Regions from separate parts of the Streptomyces sp. NPDC003247 genome, predicted to be linked through region 1. Evidence: riboswitches for the same ligand, from Rfam matches in the RefSeq annotation. Region 1 holds a riboswitch; the other holds the start of a gene.
The links. Region 1 has a riboswitch for glycine ahead of gcvP (aminomethyl-transferring glycine dehydrogenase). Riboswitches for the same ligand answer to the same signal wherever they lie in the genome.

Region 1 (11,429 bases):
GGGCCACTGGCCCGAACCCACCTTGTCGATCTCCGCACGGATCGCGATCATCGCCTCGCAGAACCGGTCGAGCTCGGTCAGGTCCTCGGACTCGGTCGGCTCGATCATCAGCGTGCCGGCCACCGGGAACGACATCGTCGGCGCGTGGAACCCGTAGTCGATGAGCCGCTTGGCCACGTCGTCGACGCTCACCCCGGTCGCCTTGGTGAGCGGCCGCAGGTCGATGATGCACTCGTGCGCGACCAGCCCGCCGGGGCCGGTGTACAGCACCGGGTAGTGCGGCTCCAGTCGCTTGGCGATGTAGTTGGCGGACAGCACCGCCACCTGCGTGGCCCGCTTCAGCCCGTCCCCGCCCATGAGCCGCACGTACGCCCACGAGATCGGCAGGATGCCCGCGGAGCCCCAGGGCGCGGCCGAGATCGGCCCCACGCCCGTCTCCGGCCCGGCGGCGGGCTGGAGCGGGTGGTTCGGCAGGTACGGCGCCAGGTGCGAGCGCACGGCCACCGGCCCGACGCCGGGGCCGCCGCCGCCGTGCGGGATGCAGAACGTCTTGTGCAGGTTCAGGTGCGAGACGTCACCGCCGAAGTGCCCCGGCTTGGCGAGTCCGACGAGCGCGTTGAGGTTGGCGCCGTCGACGTACACCTGTCCGCCGGCCTCGTGCACCTGGGCGCAGATGTCGGCGACGTGCTCCTCGAACACGCCGTGCGTCGACGGATACGTGATCATCAGGACCGCGAGCTCGTCCCGGTGCTTGTCGATCTTCACCCGCAGGTCCTCGACGTCGATCTCGCCGTCCCCTGCCGTGCCCACCACGACGACCTTCATGCCGGCCATCACGGCACTGGCGGCGTTGGTGCCGTGCGCGGACGACGGGATGAGGCACACGGTCCGCTGCTCGTCACCGTTGGCCCGGTGGTACCCCCGTACGGCGAGCAGACCGGCCAGCTCGCCCTGCGACCCGGCGTTGGGCTGGAGGGACACCTTGTCGTACCCGGTGACCTCGGCGAGACGTTCCTCCAGCTCGTGGATGAGCGTGAGGTAGCCCTCCGCCTGCTCGGCGGGCGCGAACGGGTGCAGCTGCCCGAACTCGGGCCAGGTGACCGGCTCCATCTCGGTGGTCGCGTTGAGCTTCATGGTGCAGGAGCCCAGCGGGATCATGCCGCGGTCGAGCGCGTAGTCCCGGCCGGCGAGCCGGCGCAGGTAGCGCAGCATCGCGGTCTCGGAGCGGTGCCGGTGGAAGACGGGATGGGTGAGGATCGCGTCGGTGCGCAGCAGCGCGGCCGGCACCGCGTCCTCGGTCACCGCGTCGAGTTCCTCGACGTCCCCGTCGACCCCGAAGGCGGCCCAGACGGCACTCACCTGGGCCCGCCCGGTGGTCTCGTCGCAGGCGATCGACACCCGGTCGGCGTCGACGAGGCGCAGGTTCACGCCGTTCTCGCGCGCGGCGGCGACGACCTCGGCGGCCCGGCCGGGCACCCGCACGGTCAGCGTGTCGAAGAACGAACCGTGCACGACCTCGACACCGCCGGCCCTCAGGCCGCCGGCGAGGACGGAGGCGTACCGGTGGGTGCGCCGCGCGATCGTCCTGAGCCCCTCGGGGCCGTGGTGGACGGCGTACATCCCGGCCATGACGGCGAGCAGCACCTGCGCGGTGCAGATGTTGCTGGTGGCCTTCTCCCGGCGGATGTGCTGCTCACGCGTCTGGAGCGCCAGCCGGTAGGCCTTGTTCCCGTCCGCGTCCACGGACACGCCGACGAGCCGGCCGGGCAGGCTGCGCGCGAACTTCTCGTGGACGGCCATGTAGCCGGCGTGCGGCCCGCCGAAGCCCATCGGCACACCGAACCGCTGCGTCGTGCCGACCGCGATGTCCGCGCCCAGCTCACCGGGCGACGTCAGCAGCGTCAGCGCGAGCAGGTCGGCGGCGACGGTGACGAGCGCGCCCAGCGCGTGGGCCTGCTCGATGACCGGCCTGATGTCGCGTACGGCGCCGGAGGCGCCCGGGTACTGGAGGAGCACACCGTTGATCTCGCGCTCGGCGACCTCGGCCGGGATCCCGTCACCGAGGTCGGCGACGACCACCTCGACACCCGTCGGCTCGGCCCGCGCCTCGATCACGGCGATGGTCTGCGGCAGCGCGTCCGCGTCGACCAGGAACAGGCCCTTCTTGTTCCGGCCCATACGGCGGGAGAGCGCCATCGCCTCGGCGGCGGCGGTGCCCTCGTCGAGCAGCGAGGCACCGGACGTGGGCAGCCCGGTGAGGTCGGCGACCATGGTCTGGAAGTTCAGCAGCGCCTCGAGCCGCCCCTGGGAGATCTCCGGCTGGTACGGCGTGTAGGCCGTGTACCAGGCCGGGTTCTCCATGACGTTGCGCAGGATCACCGGCGGCGTGAACGTCCCGTAGTAGCCCAGGCCGATCATGGAGTCGAGGACCTGGTTGCGGTCGGCCAGCGAGCGCAGCTCGGCCAGCACCTCGGCCTCGGACCGCGCGTCCGGCAGGTCCAGCGCGTCGGCGTTCTTGATCACATCGGGGACGGCGGCGGCGGTGAGCTCGTCCAGCGAGCCGTACCCGACCTGCGCGAGCATCTTGGCCCGCGCCTCCTGGTCGGGCCCGATGTGGCGCTGCTCGAACGGGTTTGCCCGTTCGAGGTCGGCGAGCGGAATGCGATGGGCGGTCATTGCGGAGGCCTCCTGGTCTGACGCGACCTTCGAGGGGCACCACGGCACGGGTACCCGGACGGCCTCCCCCTCTGTCATCTCGACCTGAGAGCTTCACCGGCCGCCCGTGGACGCCCGGCTTTCACCGTCGGTGAGGGCGGAAGCCATCGACGTCCGCCCTGCTTTCCAGAGTGACCTCGTCCGTGCGGTACGTGGGCCTGAGAGATTCCGGGGAGGATTTGCTCCTTCGGCGCCTCCGGTGTTCTCCGGAGGACTCTCCCGCACGGGGTCAGCAGCCGTAGTCAGACTATCAGCGAGGTCAACGGTGCCCCCTGTCGAGTGGCCGCCATCACCGATGTGCTCTTTTGTAGTGCTTACGAATGAGTTGCGACCACGTGGAGGGCCCGTGCAGACCGACATCGATCCGCGCAACCTGATCGGCCGCAAGGCGTTCGACCGTCATGGCACCAAGATCGGCACGATCGACGAGGTCTACCTCGACGACGCCACCGGCGTGCCGGAGTGGGCGGCCATACGGACCGGCCTGTTCTCCCGGGACGCCTTCGTCCCCCTGGAGCCCAGCGAACTCGTTGAGGGCACCCTGCGCGTCCCGTTCGACCGCTCTCTGATCAAGGACGCCCCGGACTTCGGCGTCGGCCGCCACCTCTCCCCGGAGCAGGAACTCCAGCTCTACCACCACTACGGCCTCGACGTGGGCGCCCCTCCCCCGACGGAGGACCACGACTTCGGCACCCTGGCCGGCCGGGACGACACCTGACCCCGCGGTCAGCCGCAGGCCCGCAGCAGCCGCGCCAGCAGCCCGGCGGGGTCGAGCAGGACGCGCGCACCGTCCCGCACGACGCGCCGGGTCCCGGCGTCGACGGGGTCCGTGCGCGCCCAGTCCGGCGCGCCGATGTTCACCTCGACCTCCAGCCCGGAGGCGGTGACCTGCCGCCACTCGGTGACGGGCCCCCACGCCCCGACACGGACCACCTCGCCCAGGGCGAGCTCGCGGAGCCAGGCGTCGTCGTCGGCGTACCCGGCGGCCCGGGTCGTCAGGACGACGAGATCGACGTCGGAGTCCTGCCGCGCCGCACCCCGGGCCCATGACCCGACCAGCAGCACTCCGACGACGTCGCTCCGGCCGAGGGCCCACGCCGTGATCCGCTCCACCACCGTCCGGACCTCGGCACACCGCTCCGGCGACACCCCGGAAGGACTCTTCCCGGTCACCGGACGGCCCCCGGCCGCTCCACCGGTACCCCGCCCGCCTGCGCCCCGCCCAGGGGCCCCGCCTCCCCGGCCGCGTCCTCCACCGCGCCGTCCGCGTCCCCCACCGCGCCGTCCGCCGTCGGGGCCTCTTCCGGTCTTCGCCGGACCAGCGGCAGCGGATCCGCCGGCTCCAGGTCCGGGTCGTCGATCCGGAACGTGCGCACCCGCCCCACCTCCGACTGCGGTGTCTCGAACCGCACGGTGACCCGTCCCAGGCCACTGCCCTGCACCCAGCCATGCCCCAGCACGGCATGCCGCACATCGTGCCCCGGACGCCACTGGTGTCCGTCCGGCACCGCGTCCTCCCGCGCCGGCTCGTCCGGCACCTCCTCCTCGACGCCCTCCGCTCTCGCCTCGGCGACCTGCGCGAACAGATCCTCCTGGGTGAAGTCGGCCAGGCCGCTGACACCGACCCCGAGCAGCCGCACCCCGCCCGTGGTGTCCACCGCGTCCAGCAGCCGGCCGGCCGCCTCCCGCACAACCGCGGGGTCGTCCGTGGGCCCCCGCAGGGTCTCGGACCGGGTGAGCGTGGAGAAGTCGTACCGCCGCACCTTCAGCACGATGGTCCGCCCCGACAGCCCGGCCCCCCGCAGCCTGCGCACACACCGGTCGGCCAGCCGCTGCACCTCCAGCTCCACCCGCACCCGGTCATGGATGTCCACGTCGTACGTGTCCTCGACCGACACCGACTTGGTCTCCCGCTCCGCCACCACGGGCCGGTCGTCCCGCGCCAGCGCCATCGCGTACAGGCCGTGCCCGTGGGCCTTGCCCAGCAGCCGTACGAGCTCGTCCTCACCGGCCTCGACGATCTCGTCGACCGTGGTGATCCCCGCCCGGCGCAGATGGTCACCGGTCGCCGGACCCACCCCCGGCAGGGTCCGCACCGGCATCGGCCCGAGCAGCGCCCGCTCCGTGCCCGGCTCGATCAGCACCAGGCCGTCGGGCTTGGCCTGCTCCGAGGCGATCTTCGCGAGCATCTTGGAGCCGGCCAGTCCCACCGATCCCGTGAGGCCGGTGACCGCACGGATGTCCGCCCGCAGCCGCACCCCGGCCAGCCGCGCCGACCCGCTGTCCCAGGCCGCCTCCCCGGCCTCCAGGTCCACGAACGCCTCGTCCAGGCTCAGCGGCTCGACCAACGGGGACAGGGACCGCAGCAACCCCATCACCTGGTCGCTGATCGACCGGTAGAACGTGAAGCGCGGAGTGAGATAGGCGGCGTTCGGCGCCAGCCGGCGGGCCTGGGCCATGGGCATCGCCGAGTGCACACCGAAGACCCTTGCCTCGTACGAGGCGGTCGCCACCACCCCGCGCGGTCCCAGCCCGCCCACGACGACGGCCTTCCCGCGCAGACTCGGCTTGGACGCCTGCTCCGCCTGGGCGAAGAAGGCGTCCATGTCGAGATGCAGGATCGTGGGCGCGTTTCTCACATCTCCGATGCTGCACCACACCACTGACAACGGCACCGGACCGCACCGACACCAGCACGGGAGCACCGGACCGCACCCACAACGGCACCGGAGCACCGGACCGCCCGCATGCCCACCCCTGTGCTCCCGGACGGCCCGGGACGCCGTCCCGCCGGCGCCCGGCCGCCGGCCCGGCACCTCGCCGGTCCAGACCCCGCCCGCCGGCGCCCGTCGGGTCTCAGACCGCCCGGTTGCGCCGCCGCGCCAGCTCGTCCGCCGGGTTGTGCCCGACGAGCGTCTCCCCGGTGTCCACCCGCTCGCCGTGCAGCTGGGACAACGCGCTCTCGACGTCCCGCCACACCACGCCCACCGCGATCCCGAAGATGCCCTGACCGCCCTGGAGCAACGCGTGCACCTCGTCCGGCGAGGTGCACTCGTAGACCGTGGCACCGTCGCTCATCAGCGTCATGCGCTCCAGGTCGCGAAACCCGCGCTCCCGCAGGTGCTGGACGGCGGTGCGGATGTTCTGCAGTGAGACACCGGTGTCGAGGAACCGCTTGACGATCTTCAGGACGACGACGTCCCGGAAGCTGTACAGACGCTGCGTGCCGGACCCGTGCGCGGGCCGCACGCTCGGCTCGACGAGCCCGGTGCGCGCCCAGTAGTCCAGTTGTCGATAGGTGATGCCGGCGGCCGCACACGCCGTCGGGCCCCGGTAGCCGATCTGCTCGGACGCCATGGACGCCGTCCCTCCGCTGCTCGGCACGGCCGCCGGTCGCTGGGGAGCGAGGTCGGCCCCGCCGCTGTGCGCGGGGTACCCCCTGCCCGAGCGCAGCCGAGAACTCGGGGAAGGGTACGGACCGCTCCCCCCGACACCGAATCCGGGGGCACCCCCAGCCGTACCGTCGCCGCTGCTTCCCACGCCGACCTCCGTCCTTGACCTGCCTTCTCGACGGTAGGCAGTCACCAGGGGTGCGTCAACGATCGCCACACTCGCCACGCCGAGTGATAATCACCCAAGGAGTGGTTTCCCGCACCCCACCGCGGGGAAAGGCTAGCCGAATGCGCGGAGCGGGAGCCGTGGGCCGCTCCCACGGGCCACCGGCACATGACACACAGGGCACGCCCCGGGCGCCCCTTTGCGCGCGCGGCCCGTCCCGCCGGCCGGGCACGGACGGGCACCGCCCGCTACTGGTTGCTGGAGCCGAAGTCCTCCGGCGAGATCTGGTCGAGGAACTCGCGGAACTTCTCCACCTCGTCCTCCTGCTCGTCCGGGATGGCGATGCCCGCGTCGTCCAGGACCGTGTCGCTGCCGTAGATCGGCGTCCCGGTGCGCAGCGCCAGCGCTATGGCGTCGGACGGGCGCGCACTCACCTCGACACCACTGGCGAAGACCAGCTCGGCGTAGAAGACCCCCTCACGCAGGTCCGTGATGCGCACTTCCGTGAGCTCCTGGCCGACGGCCTCCAGCACGTCCTTGAACAGGTCGTGGGTCAGCGGCCGCGCGGGAGCCATGCCCTGCTGGGCGAAGGCGATCGCCGTCGCCTCCCCCGGTCCGATCCAGATGGGGAGGTAACGGTCGCCCCCCACTTCACGCAGCAGCACGATCGGTTGGTTGGAGGGCATCTCGACCCGGACACCTACGACATCGAGCTCGTTCACACAGCAACCCTAGGCCGTGCCCGGGACGTTTGGGTAGTCGGGCCGGGAACGGGTGACCGATCCGGCCTCCCGGAGAGCCCGCCCGTCAGGGCAACCGCACGCCGAGCGCGGTCTGCACGAGCGCCGCGTGCAACCGGACCGTCAGCCCCGCGAGCTCCTTCGTACGGGCCTCCGCATGCGCCCTGGTCTGGGGATTGCGATGCCGCCGGAGCGGGGCGACCACCTGGTCCACGAGCCCCGCCTCACGGTCCGCGGCGGCCTTCATCACCCGCAGGTGCCGGGGTTCGATACCGAAGCGCCCCAGCTCGGCGACGAGCGAGGCCACCGTGGCCGCCTCCGCGTCGTACACCCCGTCCTCCAGGGGCACGAGGAGCCCGTACGCCTCCCACTCCTCGAGCTCCGGCTCCTCGACCCCCGCGGCCGCCAGCAGCTCGGCCCGCCCGATACGGGCCACCGTAGGCACGTCGGACAGCTCGGGCACGGCCTCACCGTCCCGCTGCCGGCCCACGGTCGGCAGCGGCGCGGCCTCACCGCGCTCCATGGCGTCCAGGTGCTCCCGGATCACCTTGAGCGGCAGATAGTGGTCCCGCTGCATCCTCAGCACGTGGCCGAGGCGCTCGACGTCCTGCGCGCTGAACTTGCGATACCCCGAAGGGGTCCGTTCCGGCTCGACCAGTCCCTCCGACTCCAGAAAGCGGATCTTCGAGATGGTGACGTCGGGAAACTCGTCACGCAGCACGTTCAGCACCGCGCCGATGCTCATCGGACCGGCGTCCGCGGCGGCGGTGCCGTGACCGGCACCGCCCCTCGGTGTTCGCAGCATGGACCTTCCCTGGGGACACCCCCGGACGGAACCCGGGGAGGGTCAGTAGCCTCGCTGGCTCGCGTAGAAGACCAGCCGGTACTTGCCGATCTGCACCTCGTCACCGTTCGACAGAGCGACCTCGTCGATCCGCTCCCGGTTGACGTACGTGCCGTTCAGACTGCCGACGTCGGCCACCGTGAACGAACCGTCCGGCCGACGGCGGAACTCCACATGACGGCGCGAGACGGTCACGTCGTCGAGGAAGATGTCGCTCTGCGGGTGACGCCCGGCCGTGGTCAGGTCGCCGTCCAGCAGGAAGCGGCTGCCCGAGTTGGGCCCGCGCCGCACGACCAGCAGCGCGGAGCCGAGCGGCAGCGCGTCCACCGCGGCCTGCGCCTCGGGGGAGAGCGCCGGCAGCTGCGTCTGACCGGTGGTCTCGGAGTCGTAGGCCTCGAGACCGGAGATGGAGATGGTGGAGGTCGTCTCCGACGCACGCTCGGGCGTCAGACCGGGCCTCAGCGGCGCGCCGCAGTTGGAGCAGAAGCGGCTGTTCTCCGCGTTGCGGTTACCGCACCTCGTACACACCAGGGCCGTCATAGGGGAAAACCCTCCACCCGTACTCGAGGTCGACGGTTGGCCGAAACCTATGCCGCCGGCCTGGGCAGGGTCAACCGACGCCCCGCCCTGGCCTCCCGGAATGTCACCGCCCGGACCAGCCACCTGGTCGCGGAACAGCGGCCGCTCACCTTCCGCCTCGGGCTGTGCGCGATGACGGGCGGTCGCGTTGTCGCTGCCCTCTCGCGCGCTCTTGCCGAACAACTTCGCAAACAACTTCACGGGCGATTCCCCTTGACCGAAACAGACCCGCCCGTGGGGCAGGACGAACCCTGACTGAATACACCGGCCGACCCGGACACCTTCACAACGTCCGTATCCACCAGACAGTTTCCACCACGCACCACCCGATCGGTGCGCCGACCCCCCGCAACCTCATGCCCCTGCCGGACGGCCCCCATGCACCCCCGGTTCACTGGGAGGACGACCGAGCGTAGTCAGGCTGCTGCGCCGCTCGCAAGGCGTCCACGACGATCTTGGTCGATCGCTCGACGGTCACGGTGGCCTGCTCCTTCTCAAGAGTCTGCACCACGCCTCCAGGGATGTTGAGCGCCGGTTCGAGGTCCTGCGGCTTGCCGATGACCTTGAAACGATAGGGCGCGTTGATCTTGTTCCCGTCGACGCTCACGCTCTTGCCGGAATCCGTCAGAAACGTGTCGGCGACGACCCGTACACCGTTCACCTGGATCGCCTCCGCCCCCGCCGCGCGCAGCTCCTGGATCGCGTCGAGCAGCATGTCCGCCTCGACCGTCCCCTTCGTGTCCTCGATGGTCATGGTGATGCCGGGCCCCTGGGCGGCCACCGTGCCCGCCAGGACACCCAGTTGCTTCTCCTTCTCGACCGTCTGCTTCCGTGCCTCTTCGGCCTGGTCGGAACTGTTCTCCAGCTCCTGCCGCTGCTCCTCGAGGCCTTGCTTCTCGTCCTCAAGACGCTGAGTGCGGTCATCGAGTTCATCGAGGATGCGCACGAGATCCTCCTGGCGCGCGCCGCGCAGGGCGTTGCCGCTCTCGCTGTTGGAGGCGACCTGGACGGCCAGGCCGAAACCGAGGCCGAACAGCAGCACGGCGACGATGAGTTGGGCCCGGGTCACGCGCGGCGGCCACAGTCCCTTCACCAGCCGCTGCCGCCCCGTCAGCGCGGGTTCCGCGGCCTGCCCCGGCCCCTGCTGCTGTCGGGGCACCGCGGGCACCTCCGCGGGCAACTCCTTGCGCAGCCGGGTCGTCGCCGTGTCGTCCCGGTGCGACCCGTTGCCGTGCGGCTCGTGACGGTGCGTCCCGCCCCGGTGCGCCTCGCTCCTGTGCGACCCGCTCCGGTTCGTCTCGTCCCGGCGCGTCTCGTCCTGGTCGTTCATCGGCCTCACGCCCGGAACACGTGCCGGCGGATCGCCGCGGCATTGGAGAAGATGCGGATGCCGAGGACGACCACCACACCCGTGGACAGCTGGGATCCGACGCCCAACTCGTCGCCCAGGAAGACGATCAGCGCGGCGACGACCACGTTCGACAGGAACGACACCACGAAGACCTTGTCGTCGAAGATCCCGTCCAGCATGGCCCGCAGCCCGCCGAACACCGCGTCCAGCGCCGCCACGACGGCGATCGGCAGGTACGGAACGACAGCGGCCGGAATCTCGGGCTGGACCAACAGGCCGGCCACGACGCCCACGACGAGGCCCAGTACGGCGATCACGATGCGTCCTTCTCAGTTATCGGCTGTGCTGTACGTACGATCACACTCGGCGCGGCGGGCACCCGGACGTCGTCCTGCACGGAGATGGCGGTCCGGATGCCGAAGTTCTCCTGCAAGGCGTGCAGGTACAGCCCGTCGGAGCTGTCCTGGAACCGGGTACTGAGGTTCCGCCCGTCCCCCACCGCCAGCACCGTGTACGGCGGCACCAGCGGTTTGTTGTCGACCAGTATCGCGTCACCCGCGGCCCGGATCGCCGACAGGGCCGTCAGTCGCTGCCCGTTGATGGAGACCGCCTCGGCGCCGGAGGCCCACAGCCCGTTCACCACACGCTGCATGTCACGGTCGCGCACCCGCCCGGTGTCGGAGAACCCGGAGGTCTCGCGGGGGTCGCCGTCGCCGCCCGTGGAGGCTTCCTCGGCGTCGTCCACGACGAGTTCGATCCCTGGCCCGTGCACCGCGACGGCGCCCGCCAGCATGCCCACCAGCTCCGCCTGCTCACCGCCGCCGCTGTCCCTGAGCGCTTCGCGCTGCCGGGCGCTCACGTCGGCGCGCAGTTCGTCGACGGTGTCCTCCAGATCGTCGGCCGCCTCGGTCTCGCGGTCGATGCGGTCGATCAGCTCCTCGCGCTCCTTGGCGACGACCGGGGCGGCGGTCCGCGCCTGGGCCGCGCCGACGGTCACCACGAGGGCCGCGAGCACCAGCCCGGCGGCCAGTCCCATCCTGGCCCGCAGGGTCCTGGGCAGGCCCTTGGTCCCGTCGGCCTGTTTCCGGGCGGCCGCCTCGGCGTACCCGTCGTCGAGGCTGTGGTCCATGACGTTGGTGAGCAGCGACATGGACGCGTCCGGGCGCGAGGCGCGCGCGGGTGTGCTCCGAACGGGGGGCTGCTGCGGCATGCCGCACATCGTCGCATGTCGCGGCCACTACCTGTGAACGACCCCACCGGCGTGCCGGACAGGCCTCCCCGGGGCCACCTGTCCGGCACGCGCGCGTGGACGTGCTGTCAGCGCCCGGCGCTGTCCACCACGGTCGCCCACTCGTCCAGCAGGGCCTGTGCGGAGGCGTCGTCGGGGCCTTCGGCCCACAGATGGGTGACGGCCTCGGCGGGGTCCGGCAGGACCATGACCCAGCGTCCGTCCGTCTCCACCACCCGGACGCCGTCGGTGGTGTCCACGAAGCGGTCTCCGGCCGCCTCGACGACCCGCCGCATCACGAGCCCCTTCACGGCCCACGGGGTCGCCAGATCCCGCTTCAGGACGTGCGCCCGCGGGATCCGCGCGTCGATCTGGCTCAACGTGAGCTGCGTCCGGGCCACGAGCCCGATCAGC
Region 2 (11,429 bases), on a different contig from region 1:
CGGCTGGGCCAGCGCGAACAGGGCGGCCTGGTTGGCGGAGGCGCCCGAGTGGGGCTGCACGTTGGCGTACTCGGCGCCGAACAGCTCCTTGATCCGGTCGATCGCGATCTGCTCGGCGACGTCGACGTGCTCGCAGCCGCCGTAGTAGCGGCGGCCGGGGTAGCCCTCGGCGTACTTGTTGGTCAGGACCGAGCCCTGCGCCTCCATGACCGCGAGCGGAGCGAAGTTCTCCGAGGCGATCATCTCCAGCGTGGACTGCTGGCGGCGCAGCTCGGCGTCGACCGCCGCGGCGATCTCCGGGTCGAGCTCGTGCAGGGGCGTGTTCAGGACAGACATGCGTCTACGACTCCTCAGCCGGCGGTGTAGGCGGTGTACTCGTCGGCGGAGAGCAGTTCTTCCTGCTCGCCCGAGACGCGTACCTTGAACAGCCATCCGCCCTCGAAGGGGGCGGAGTTCACCAGCGCCGGATCGTCGACGACATCCTGGTTGACCTCGACGATCTCGCCGTCGACGGGCGAGTACAGCTCACTGACCGACTTGGTCGACTCCAGCTCGCCGCAGGACTCGCCCGCGGTCACCGAGTCGCCGACCGCCGGGAGCTGCACGAAGACCACGTCGCCGAGCGCGTTGGCCGCGTGCTCCGTGATGCCGACCGTCGAGACGCCGTCCTCGGCGGCCGACAGCCACTCGTGCTCCTTGCTGTAGCGCAGCTGCTGGGGGTTGCTCATGGCCTGAATTCTCCTGTACGCGGGGGAGTGCTGATGAAGGGGGGACTGCTGAATACGTTCGTGAGCAGCGGAAATGTGCGCAGGGTCACGCGCACCGGCCGTTCCCGGCGGCGACCCCCGCTCTGAGCCGTTACTTCTGGCGCCGGTAGAACGGCAGCGCCACGACCTCGTACGGTTCGTGGCTGCCCCGGATGTCCACGCCGACACCCGGCGTGCCCGGTGCCGCGTGCGCGGCGTCGACGTACGCCATCGCGATCGGCTTGCCCAGCGTGGGGGAGGGGGCGCCGGAGGTGACCTCGCCGATCGTCTCGCCGCCCGCGACCACCGCGTACCCGGCGCGCGGCACCCGGCGGCCTTCGGCGACCAGGCCGACCAGGACGCGCGGCGGGTCCGTCTCCGCGCGCGAGGCAGCCTCGGCGAGCGCCGCGCGCCCGACGAAGTCGCCCTCCTTGCCGAACTTGACCACCCGGCCGAGCCCGGCGTCGAAGGGGGTCAGCGCGGTCGACAGCTCGTGCCCGTACAGCGGCATGCCCGCCTCCAGGCGCAGCGTGTCCCGGCAGGACAGGCCGCAGGGGACCAGTCCGGCGCCCTCGCCGGCCTTGGTCAGGGCCTGCCACAGCTCCACCGCGTGCTCCGGCTCCACGAACAGTTCGAAGCCGTCCTCGCCGGTGTAGCCGGTGCGGGCGATCAGCGCCGGGACCCCGGCGACGGTGCCGGGCAGTCCGGCGTAGTACTTGAGGCCGTCGAGGTCGGCGTCGGTGAGGGACGCCAGGATGCCCGGCGACCGGGGGCCCTGGACGGCGATCAGGGCGTAGGCGTCCCGGTCGTCGCGGACCTCGGCGTCGAAGCCGGCGGAGCGCTCCCCGAGCGCGTCCAGCACCACCTGCGCGTTCGAGGCGTTCGCGACGACCATGTACTGGGTGTCGGCGAGCCGGTAGACGATCAGGTCGTCGAGGATGCCGCCGTCGGCCCGGCAGATCATGGTGTAGCGGGCGCGGCCGACGCCGACGGACGCGATGTCGCCGACCAGGGCGAAGTTCAGCAGGGCGGCCGCCTGCGGACCGGTGACGGTGATCTCGCCCATGTGCGAGAGGTCGAACAGGCCGGCGCGGGTGCGGACGGCGTGGTGCTCGTCGCGCTCGGAGCCGTAGCGCAGCGGCATGTCCCAGCCGGCGAAGTCGGTCATCGTGGCACCGAGCGAGCGGTGCACGGCGTCGAGCGCGGTACGGCGCTGCCGTGAGGGTTCGGTACTGCTCATCGGACGGTCGTCTCCCAGGGCGAGGGGCCCCGCGCGAGCACAGCCGGGCGCGGGGGAGGGCGAGGAAAGTCCTCCCCATCTGTCATCGGAACCTGAGAGGTTCGCCATGACCGCGGGTGATCGGCGACGATCACGCGGTTCTGACTTGCACCTTGGGTGGGGCCCTGTGGCAGCGGCCCGCTTTTCAGATGTGCCTCGCCCGCGCGGTAACGGGGCCTGAGAGATTCAAGGGAGGGACTTGCTCCTTCGGCGCCCGGACAGGGTCCGGGACTCTCCCGCGCGGATTCAAACGGCCGGTATGCAGTTGGCGCGGCCATCATTGCACGCCCGGCCCCCGTCACGGCAGGCCGCATCTGTAACCGGCTTGTGGCGGGACGCGTACGAAACAGGAAGACACCGAGCATTACCTTCTCTTTACGCTCGAAGGGGAGAAGACTTGTCTGACCCCAGGGGAGGACGATGACGGTGAACAGGACCACGGCGTACGCGACGACCTCGGCGATCGCACTGCCCACGCAGCCCGCGACCCCGGCCCGGGGGGCGTGCGGTACGGCCCGCGCGTCCGTCGTCCGCGACCTGCGCGACCGCGCCGGCCACAGCCCGCACGGCCTGCTGTTCGGCCCCCGCGACCTGGTCGTCGTCACCGGCCTGCCGGGCAGCGGCAAGTCCACCCTGATGCGGCGCACGGTGAAGGGCGTCCGCATCGACTCCCAGGACACCCGCGACCGCTGGGACGTCCGCGTGCCGCGCTTCCTGCCCTACGCGCTCTACCGCCCCCTCGTCCGCGTCGCCCACTACGCCGGGCTGCGCCGCGCCGTGCGCACCGGCGAGGGCGTCGTGGTGCACGACTGCGGCACGCAGGCCTGGGTGCGCGCCTGGCTGGCCCGCGAGGCCCGCCGCCGCGGCGGCACCCTGCACCTGCTGATGCTCGACGTCACCCCCGGCACCGCCCTGGAGGGCCAGCGCGAGCGCGGCCGGGGCGTCTCCCGCTACGCCTTCCTGCGCCACCGCCGGGCCGCCTCCCGCCTCCTGCGCTCCGTCGAGCGGGGCCGCCTCCCCGAGGGCTGGGGCTCGGCGATCCTCCTCGACCGCCCCGCGGCGGACGCCCTCCGCCGCATCGCCTTCACAGGCTGATCCGCCCGCCCTCGTCCACCCTGTCCGCCCTGACCTCCCTTCCCCGGCGGCGGGGCGCGGCAGGCCGCAGGCCCGGACCCGGTGCCCCGCCGGGCCGACCGTACGCGGCGGTCGCCCGCACGGTTCACCGGACCGGCGCCCGCGTCCCGCTCGGGTGGCGCGGGGACGTACTCCTGCCCCTCGGCCGGCCCTGCCGGGTCGGCCGTGCGGGGTGGCAGCCCGCGTGGGGCACCGGACGGGTGCCCCGGCTAGGGCGGCGCGGGGGCCCACGCTCCCGCCTCGGCCGGACCTGTCGGCCCTGCCGTACGGGGCGGTCGCCCGCACGGTTCACCGGACCGGCGCCCGCGTCCCGCTCGGGTGGCGCGGGGACGTATTCCTGCCCCTCGGCCGGCCCTGCCGGGTCGGCGGTGCGGGGTGGCAGCCCGCGTGGGGCACCGGACCGGCGCCCGGGTGCGCTAGGGCCGCGCGGGGACTCCCTCCCGCCTCGACCGGCCCCGCCGGTCAGGAGCCGCGGGCTCGGGCTGGGGCCGAGGGGTGCCCTTCGGGTACCGCGCCGCGAGTTGTGGCCGAGGGGCGCCCTTCCGGTGCCGCGCCGCGGGCAGTGGCCGACGGGTGCCCTTGCGGTGCCGCGCCGCAAGCAGCGGCCGGCGGGTGCCCTTGCCGTGCCGTGCCGTGCCGTGGGCTGTGGGGTCGGCTGGCGGTACCCGCTAGCCTTTCAGCTCCAGCAGCGGTTCCCAGCAGGCGGTAGACAGATGGATTTCCCCCCGGCGGACTTCCCGGCGGACCACTTCGCGGACTTCCCGGCACAGGCGCACCCCCCGTCGCACGGCGGATGGCCCGGCAACGAGCTGGAGGAGGTGCTCTCGGCCTCCCTCGGCGTGCCGGAGGCCGGCGGGCGGATCGTGGAGGTGCTCGGCCGCAGCTTCGTGTGGATCCCGCTGCCCAGCGGCGGCGGGCCGCACAGCGGCCCCCTCGACCTGCCCACGCTGGAACTCGACGGCCAGGCCTTCGTGCCCGTCTTCAGCTCGGAGGAGCAGTTCCGCCAGGTCGTCGGCTCGCACATGTCGTACACCATCGCGCCGGCCGTCGAGTTCGCCCGCGGCCTTCCACCGCAGGTGGGCATCGCGCTGAACCCGGACGGCGTGGTCGGCATGCCGCTGCCCCCGCCGGCCGTGGCCGAGCTGTGCCGCACGGTGCGCACCCCGCTGGACGGCCCGTCGAGCGGCGGCCGGGTCCGCCTCTTCGAGCCCGACTGGCAGGACGACCCCGTCGACTTCCTCACCGCGGCCTCGGCCGAGTTCGAGGCGACCGGCGTCGTCCTCACGGCCCGCCGCTGCCTCGCCGCCATCGAGACGGCCGACCCGGTCATGTTCGTCGGCGTGGAACTCTCCGTGTGGGAGGGCGACCTGAGGGCGCTGCCCCTGGAGGCCCTCGGCCGGGCCCTGGGCGCCGTGCCCCCGAAGTGGCCGGTCAACCTCGTCCTCCTCGACGTGACGGAGGACCCGGTGGGCCGGTGGATGAAGGAACGGGTCCGCCCCTTCTACACCAGGGCCGGCTGAGCGCCCGCCCGGACACCCCCGCGACCGCCGGCGACGGACAACCCACCCCTCGGTGGGCGCCCGTTGTCGGCGGAGCCGCCTAAGCTTGTCCCCGACGCGGGGCAACCGAGAGAAGGGGCGGTACAGGTGAGCGCCAGCGGCATCGCGGCCGGGCAGGTCGAGCACATGCTGCGCCAGGTCACGCCCGGGCGCTACGACGCCTACGAGGCGCTCCTGCGCGCGCTCGCGACACCGACCACCGGCCAGGTCTGGATGCTGCTGTGGCAGGGACAGGCCGGCTCCCCGGACGCCCAGTACGGCACCATGGAGGTCGAGGGCCACGGCTACGCCCCCTGCGTCACCTCCGCCCAGGAGCTCTCCGCCAGCGGCTGGAACAGGTCGTACGAGGTCGTCGACGGCCTGGACGTGGCGCGCACGCTCTACCCGGACCACTACGGCCTCTGGCTGAACCCGCACGCCCCCGGCGGCGGCGTCGGCATCCCCTGGCTCGATCTGCGGCGGATCGCCACCGGCCTGGAGCGCCAGCCCGCCGGACCCCTGCGGCTGTCCGAACCCGCCATCGAGATCCCGCAGTTCTACGCCCTCCTCGCCCAGAACGCCCACCGCACCCCCGCCCTGCGCTCGCTGCGCCGCGCCTGGGTGCAGCCCGCGCTGGGCGCGCCCTACCTCGCCCTGGGCCTCGACGTGTACGACACCTCCCCGCCGGCGGTGGACGCGGTGCGGGCGATGATGCAGCAGTCCATTGGCGCCGTGCCGGAGGGGCTGCCGGTGTCGACGGTCGCCATGAGCGACGACTACGACCCGGTCGTGATGTGGATGCGCAGCCACTCCCGCCCGTTCTACGACCGTGAGGCCCACGCCCCGGCGGCCCCCGCCCAGGCCCCGGCCACCGGATACGGCTACCCGGGCCCGCGCCCCTACTGACCGTCACCCCCCGTGTCCGGCGCGCGTGTCGGGCCCGCCGAGGAACCGGTCGCGGCGGTACCCCCTCCGGGCCGTGGTGACACGGGATCACCCGATGGCCCGCCCGTTTCGCGAAGTTCGCCGTCCTCGTCGCTACGGCGCCGCGGAGCGGGGCTTCCGTCACGCTGAGTGGTGCGTCAACTCGCGTGTGTCGCACTGATGTTGGGTCCTTGCCTCTCCGGAAGGCGACATGCCGCGTTCGGATAACGGATTCCCCATGTCGGCATCACGGTTAGGCATACTTTCGTCGACAGATCTGGCGCGTGATCATGAGCGCGTTGAAGACTCGCCTCTCAGACGCGAGGCCGTGTCGATCCTGTGAAGGCGTACCCGTCCGGGGATCGGCTGGGCAGTTGGGCCGTACCACCTGCGGCCGCCGCGCAGCACGCAAGCGAATCACAGCGCCGACAGCGGCGGTATGAAGGCCGGTCACCGCCGGCGAGAAGGGGCAGGGCACTTGTGACGGCACCGATCGAGACCACCGGATCGCAGGCCGAGGCCCAACCCGAGGCCGTACTGGCGGGCGCCGAGTCCCGGCAGATCGAGGGCCGCTCCCTCGGACAGATCGCCTGGACCCGCTTCAAGCGGGACAAGGCGGCGGTGGCCGGCGGCGTCATCGTCGTGCTGCTGATCCTGACGGCCGCCCTGTCGCGTCCGCTCCAGGCGCTGCTGGGCCTCGACCCCAACGCCTTCCACCAGGACCTGATCGACCCCAACACCACCCTTCCCCAGGGGGACTTCGGTGGCATGAGCTGGGACCATCCGCTCGGTGTGGAGCCCAAGTTCGGGCGCGACATCCTCGCCCGCATCCTCGAGGGCTCCTGGGTCTCCCTCGTCGTCGCCTTCGGGGCGACGATCCTGTCCAACGTGATCGGCACCGTCCTCGGCCTCGTCGCCGGCTACTACGGCGGACGCGTCGACTCCGTCATCAGCCGTCTCATGGACACCTTCCTCGCCTTCCCGCTGCTGCTGTTCGCCATCGCCATCTCGGCGACGCTCCAGGGCGGCGCGTTCGGGCTGGAGGGCCTTCCGCTGCACATCCTCGTGCTGATCTTCGTCATCGGCTTCTTCAACTGGCCGTACATGGGCCGCATCGTGCGCGGCCAGACGCTGGCGCTGCGCGAGCGGGAGTTCGTCGACGCCTCCCGGGGCATGGGCGCCGGCGGGCCGTACATCCTGTTCAAGGAGCTGCTGCCCAACCTGGTGGCGCCGATCATCGTCTACTCGACGCTGCTGATCCCCACCAACATCCTCTTCGAGGCCTCACTGAGTTTCCTCGGCGTCGGCATCCAGCCCCCGCAGGCCTCGTGGGGCGGCATGCTCAACCAGGCCGTCGACTTCTTCCAGGTCGATCCGCAGTACATGATCGTCCCCGGTCTCGCCATCTTCATCACCGTGCTGGCGTTCAACCTCCTCGGTGACGGCCTCCGGGACGCACTCGACCCCCGCAGCCGCTGACGTCTGCGGTCGCGGACGCTGTCCGCGTCCATACCAAGTGTCCACCTACGAAGGGGAATGCGACCAACATGCGAAGGTCAGCATTGGCCGTAGTCGCGGCCATCAGCAGCGCTGGCCTGCTCCTGGCAGGCTGTAGCAAGGCCGACGACGGCAGCGGTGACGACAGCGGGAACAAGGCCGCTGCCAACGCCGCGACCAAGGGGGTCGTGAACGCCTCGACGGAGAAGGGCGGCACGGTCACCTACGCGATGTCCGACGTCCCGGACTCGTTCGACCCGGGCAACACGTACTACGCGTACATGTACAACTTCAGCCGGCTCTACGCGCGTCCGCTGCTCACCTTCAACCCGGCCCCGGGTGAGAAGGGCAACGAGATCGTGCCCGACCTGGCGGAGTCCAAGGGCGTGTCGTCCGACGGCGGCAAGACCTGGACGTACAAGATCCGCCAGGGCGTGAAGTACCAGGACGGCACCGAGATCACCTCGGCCGACGTCAAGTACGCGGTGGAGCGCTCCAACTTCGCCCGTGACGTCCTCTCCCTCGGCCCGAACTACTTCGCCCAGTTCCTCGCGGGCGGCGACAGCTACAAGGGCCCGTACAAGGACAAGAGCGCGAAGGGCCTGGCGTCCATCGAGACGCCGGACAAGTACACGATCACCTTCAAGCTCAAGCAGGCGTTCACGGACTTCGACTACCTGGTCACCGCGCCGCAGACGGCTCCCGTGCCGCAGGCGAAGGACACCGGCGTCGACTACGTCAAGAACATCGTCTCCTCCGGCTCGTACAAGTTCGCGAGCTACGAGGAGGGCAAGTCGGTCACCCTGGTCCGCAACGACCAGTGGGACGCCAAGACCGACCCGCTGCGCAAGCAGTACCCGGACAAGATCGTGGTCAACCTGAAGGTCAACCAGGCCACCATCGACCAGGACCTGATCGACGGCAGCACCATCGTCGACCTCGCGGGCCGCGGTGTGGACACCCAGACCCAGGCCAAGCTGTTCGCCGACGCGGACCTCAAGGCCAACACCGACAACACCTACGGTGGCCGGCTCGTCTACGCGGCGCTGAACACCCAGGTCGCGCCGTTCGACAAGGTCGAGTGCCGCAAGGCCGTGCAGTACGCCATCGACAAGGTGGCCGTGCAGACCGCGCAGGGCGGCCCGGTCCGCGGTGACATCGCCACCACCGTGCTCCCGCCGGACGTCATCGGCTACCAGAAGTTCGACGCCTACGCCACCACCGGCAACAAGGGCGACGCGGCCAAGGCCAAGGAGCAGCTGAAGGCCTGCGGCCAGGAGAAGGGCTTCAAGACCTACATCTCCGCGCGCAGCGACCGCCAGCAGGAGGTCGACGCGGCCACCGCGATCATCGACTCGCTGAAGAAGATCGGCATCAACGCCGAGCTGAAGCAGTACCCGTCCGGCAAGTACTTCACGGACTACGCGGGTGTCCCGGCGTTCGCCAAGAAGCAGGGCATCGGCATCATGATGATGCAGTGGGGCTCCGACTGGCCGACCGGCTACGGCTTCCTGAACCAGATCCTCAACGGCAAGGCGATCAGCCCGTCCGGCAACACGAACCTCTCCGCGTTCAACAACGCCGAGGTCAACAAGCTGCTCGACGACGCCATCCAGAACTCGGACGAGTCGGCGCGCAACGCCGCCTACGCCGCGGTCGACAAGAAGACGATGGACGAGGCCGTGATCGTGCCGCTGACCTACTTCAAGGTCCTGCTGTACCGCTCGCCGTACGCCACCAACGTGGTCTCGTCGGCCGCCTGGAGCGGTCAGTACGACGCTCTGAACCTCGGCACGACCAAGAAGTAGCGCGCAGCAGAAGCCCTGGAAGGCAGGTGAAGGCATTGGCGCCCGCGGGCCGGACGGTCCGCGGGCGCCGGCGCCGGTCCCCGTGATCTCGTACATCATCCGCCGGACGGTCGCGGCAGTGATCCTGCTGCTGGTCGTCACCGCGGTCACCTTCGGCATCTTCTTCCTGCTGCCGAGACTGGCCGGGCAGAGCCCCGACCAACTGGCCGCGCAGTACATCGGGAAGAACCCCTCGCCGGAAGACATCCTGGCGGTCAAGCAGAACCTCGGGCTCGACAAGCCGGTCTACGAGCAGTACTTCGAGTTCATCAAGGGGATCGTCTCCGGCACCACCTACAACCTCGGCCCCACCACGGCCGACTGTGAGGTGCCCTGCTTCGGCTACTCCTTCAAGAACCACGTCGAGGTCTGGCCGCAGCTGGTCGACCGGCTGCCGGTGACCGTCTCGCTGGCCGCGGGCGCCGCCGTGCTGTGGCTGGTCTCGGGTGTGGCCGCCGGAGTCGTCTCGGCGCTCAAGCCGGGTTCGTTCTTCGACCGGACCGCGATGGGCGTGGCGCTCGCCGGTGTGTCGCTCCCCATGTTCTTCACCGGCCAGCTGGCCCTGCTCGTCTTCAGCTACGAGCTGGGCATCTTCGGGCGGACCTACGTGCCGTTCACCGAGAACCCCTCGCAGTGGGCCAACACCCTGTTCCTGCCGTGGTGCTCGCTGGCACTGCTGTACTCCGCCGTCTACGCGCGGCTCACCCGGTCCGGCATGCTCGAGACCATGAGCGAGGACTTCATCCGCACGGCCCGGGCCAAGGGCCTGGGCGAGCGCAAGGTCGTCTTCAAGCACGGCCTGCGGGCCGCGCTCACCCCGATCGTCACGGTCTTCGGCATGGACATCGGCCTGCTGCTCGGCGGCGCCGTGATCACCGAGTCCGTCTTCTCCCTGCCCGGTATCGGCCAGTACGCCGTAGCGGCCATCACCGACAACGACCTGCCGCCGATCCTGGGCGTCACCCTGCTGGCCGCCTTCTTCGTCGTGCTCTGCAACCTGGTGGTGGACGTGCTGTACGCCACCGTCGACCCGCGGGTGAGGCTCTCGTGACCGACGTTTCCAAGACCGGGGCCGCCGTGGGCGAGCCCGTGCGCGCCGAGGGCGCCGACCGCGCCTTCCTGGACGTGCGCGACCTGAAGGTGCACTTCCCGACCGACGACGGCCTGGTCAAGTCCGTCGACGGCCTCTCCTTCCAGCTGGAGAAGGGCAGGACCCTCGGCATCGTCGGCGAGTCCGGCTCCGGAAAGTCCGTCACCTCGCTCGCCGTCATGGGCCTGCACCGCCTCGGCAGCCGGGGCAAGAACGTGCGGATGTCCGGCGAGATCTGGCTCGACGGCAAGGAACTCGTCTCGGCGAGCCCCGACGAGGTGCGCCGGCTGCGGGGCCGCGACATGGCGATGATCTTCCAGGACCCGCTGTCCGCGATGCACCCGTACTACACGGTGGGCAGCCAGATCGTGGAGGCCTACCGCGTCCACCACGCCGTCGACAAGAAGACCGCCCGCAGGCGCGCCGTCGAACTCCTCGACCGCGTCGGCATCCCCGAGCCGCACAAGCGCGTCGACAGCTACCCGCACGAGTTCTCCGGCGGTATGCGCCAGCGCGCGATGATCGCGATGGCGCTGGTCAACAACCCGCAGCTGCTGATCGCGGACGAGCCCACCACGGCGCTCGACGTGACCGTCCAGGCGCAGATCCTCGACCTCATCCGGGATTTGCAGAAGGAGTTCGGCTCCGCGGTCGTCATCATCACGCACGACCTCGGAGTGGTCGCCGAGATCGCCGACGACATCCTCGTGATGTACGGCGGGCGCTGTGTGGAACGCGGACCGGTCGACGAGATCTTCGAGCAGCCGAAGCACCCCTACACCTGGGGCCTGCTCGGCTCGATGCCGCGCATCGACCGTGACCAGACCGACCGGCTCAAGCCGGTCAAGGGCCAGCCGCCCAGCCTCATCAACGTCCCCTCGGGCTGCGCGTTCCACCCCCGCTGCCCGTACGCCGACGTCCCCAAGGGCGGGATCACCCGCACCGAACGGCCCGAGCTGCACGAGGTCGGCAGCAGGCACTTCACCGCGTGCCACCTCTCGCCCGAGGACCGTACGCGGATCTGGACCGAAGAGATTGCGCCGAATCTGTGAGCGAGACTGAGACCCGGGCCGCCGTGCCGGCCCCGCGGACCGACGACGAGAAACCGCTGCTCAAGGTCGAGGGCCTGGTCAAGCACTTCCCCATCAAGAAGGGCCTGCTCCAGCGGCAGGTCGGGGCGGTCAGGGCCGTCGACGGCATCGACTTCGAGGTGCGCAGGGGAGAGACCCTCGGTGTCGTCGGGGAGTCCGGCTGCGGCAAGTCGACCATGGGCCGGCTCGTCACGCGGCTGATCGAGCCCACCGGCGGGTCGGTCACGTTCGACGGGACGGACATCACGCACCTCGGCACCAAGGGCCTGCGCCCGCTCCGCCG

Region 2: linked by a shared signal. The riboswitch ahead of gcvT (glycine cleavage system aminomethyltransferase GcvT) and the one ahead of gcvP (aminomethyl-transferring glycine dehydrogenase) in region 1 are both predicted to bind glycine.

What each region holds. Positions count from the first base shown of each region.
Region 1 is NZ_JBIAPF010000004.1:874,834-886,262, forward strand. Features, by position in the region: gene gcvP (aminomethyl-transferring glycine dehydrogenase) at 1-2,676, opposite strand, end outside; glycine riboswitch at 2,852-2,947, opposite strand; gene ACFYWQ_RS17585 (PRC-barrel domain-containing protein) at 3,062-3,433, shown strand; gene ACFYWQ_RS17590 (nucleotidyltransferase domain-containing protein) at 3,442-3,831, opposite strand; gene ACFYWQ_RS17595 (DNA polymerase IV) at 3,885-5,354, opposite strand; gene ACFYWQ_RS17600 (MerR family transcriptional regulator) at 5,572-6,255, opposite strand; gene ACFYWQ_RS17605 (bifunctional nuclease family protein) at 6,522-6,995, opposite strand; gene ACFYWQ_RS17610 (MerR family transcriptional regulator) at 7,081-7,818, opposite strand; gene ACFYWQ_RS17615 (FHA domain-containing protein) at 7,861-8,745, opposite strand; gene ACFYWQ_RS17620 (DUF881 domain-containing protein) at 8,828-9,766, opposite strand; gene ACFYWQ_RS17625 (small basic family protein) at 9,772-10,104, opposite strand; gene ACFYWQ_RS17630 (DUF881 domain-containing protein) at 10,101-11,006, opposite strand; gene ACFYWQ_RS17635 (sugar phosphate nucleotidyltransferase) at 11,105-11,429, opposite strand, start outside.
Region 2 is NZ_JBIAPF010000009.1:285,375-296,803, reverse strand. Features, by position in the region: gene glyA (serine hydroxymethyltransferase) at 1-336, opposite strand, end outside; gene gcvH (glycine cleavage system protein GcvH) at 351-728, opposite strand; gene gcvT (glycine cleavage system aminomethyltransferase GcvT) at 859-1,986, opposite strand; glycine riboswitch at 2,181-2,274, opposite strand; gene ACFYWQ_RS29495 (AAA family ATPase) at 2,446-3,120, shown strand; gene ACFYWQ_RS29490 (enhanced serine sensitivity protein SseB) at 3,873-4,679, shown strand; gene ACFYWQ_RS29485 (enhanced serine sensitivity protein SseB C-terminal domain-containing protein) at 4,806-5,603, shown strand; gene ACFYWQ_RS29480 (ABC transporter permease) at 6,102-7,100, shown strand; gene ACFYWQ_RS29475 (ABC transporter substrate-binding protein) at 7,169-8,926, shown strand; gene ACFYWQ_RS29470 (ABC transporter permease) at 9,009-10,016, shown strand; gene ACFYWQ_RS29465 (ABC transporter ATP-binding protein) at 10,013-11,107, shown strand; gene ACFYWQ_RS29460 (ABC transporter ATP-binding protein) at 11,104-11,429, shown strand, end outside.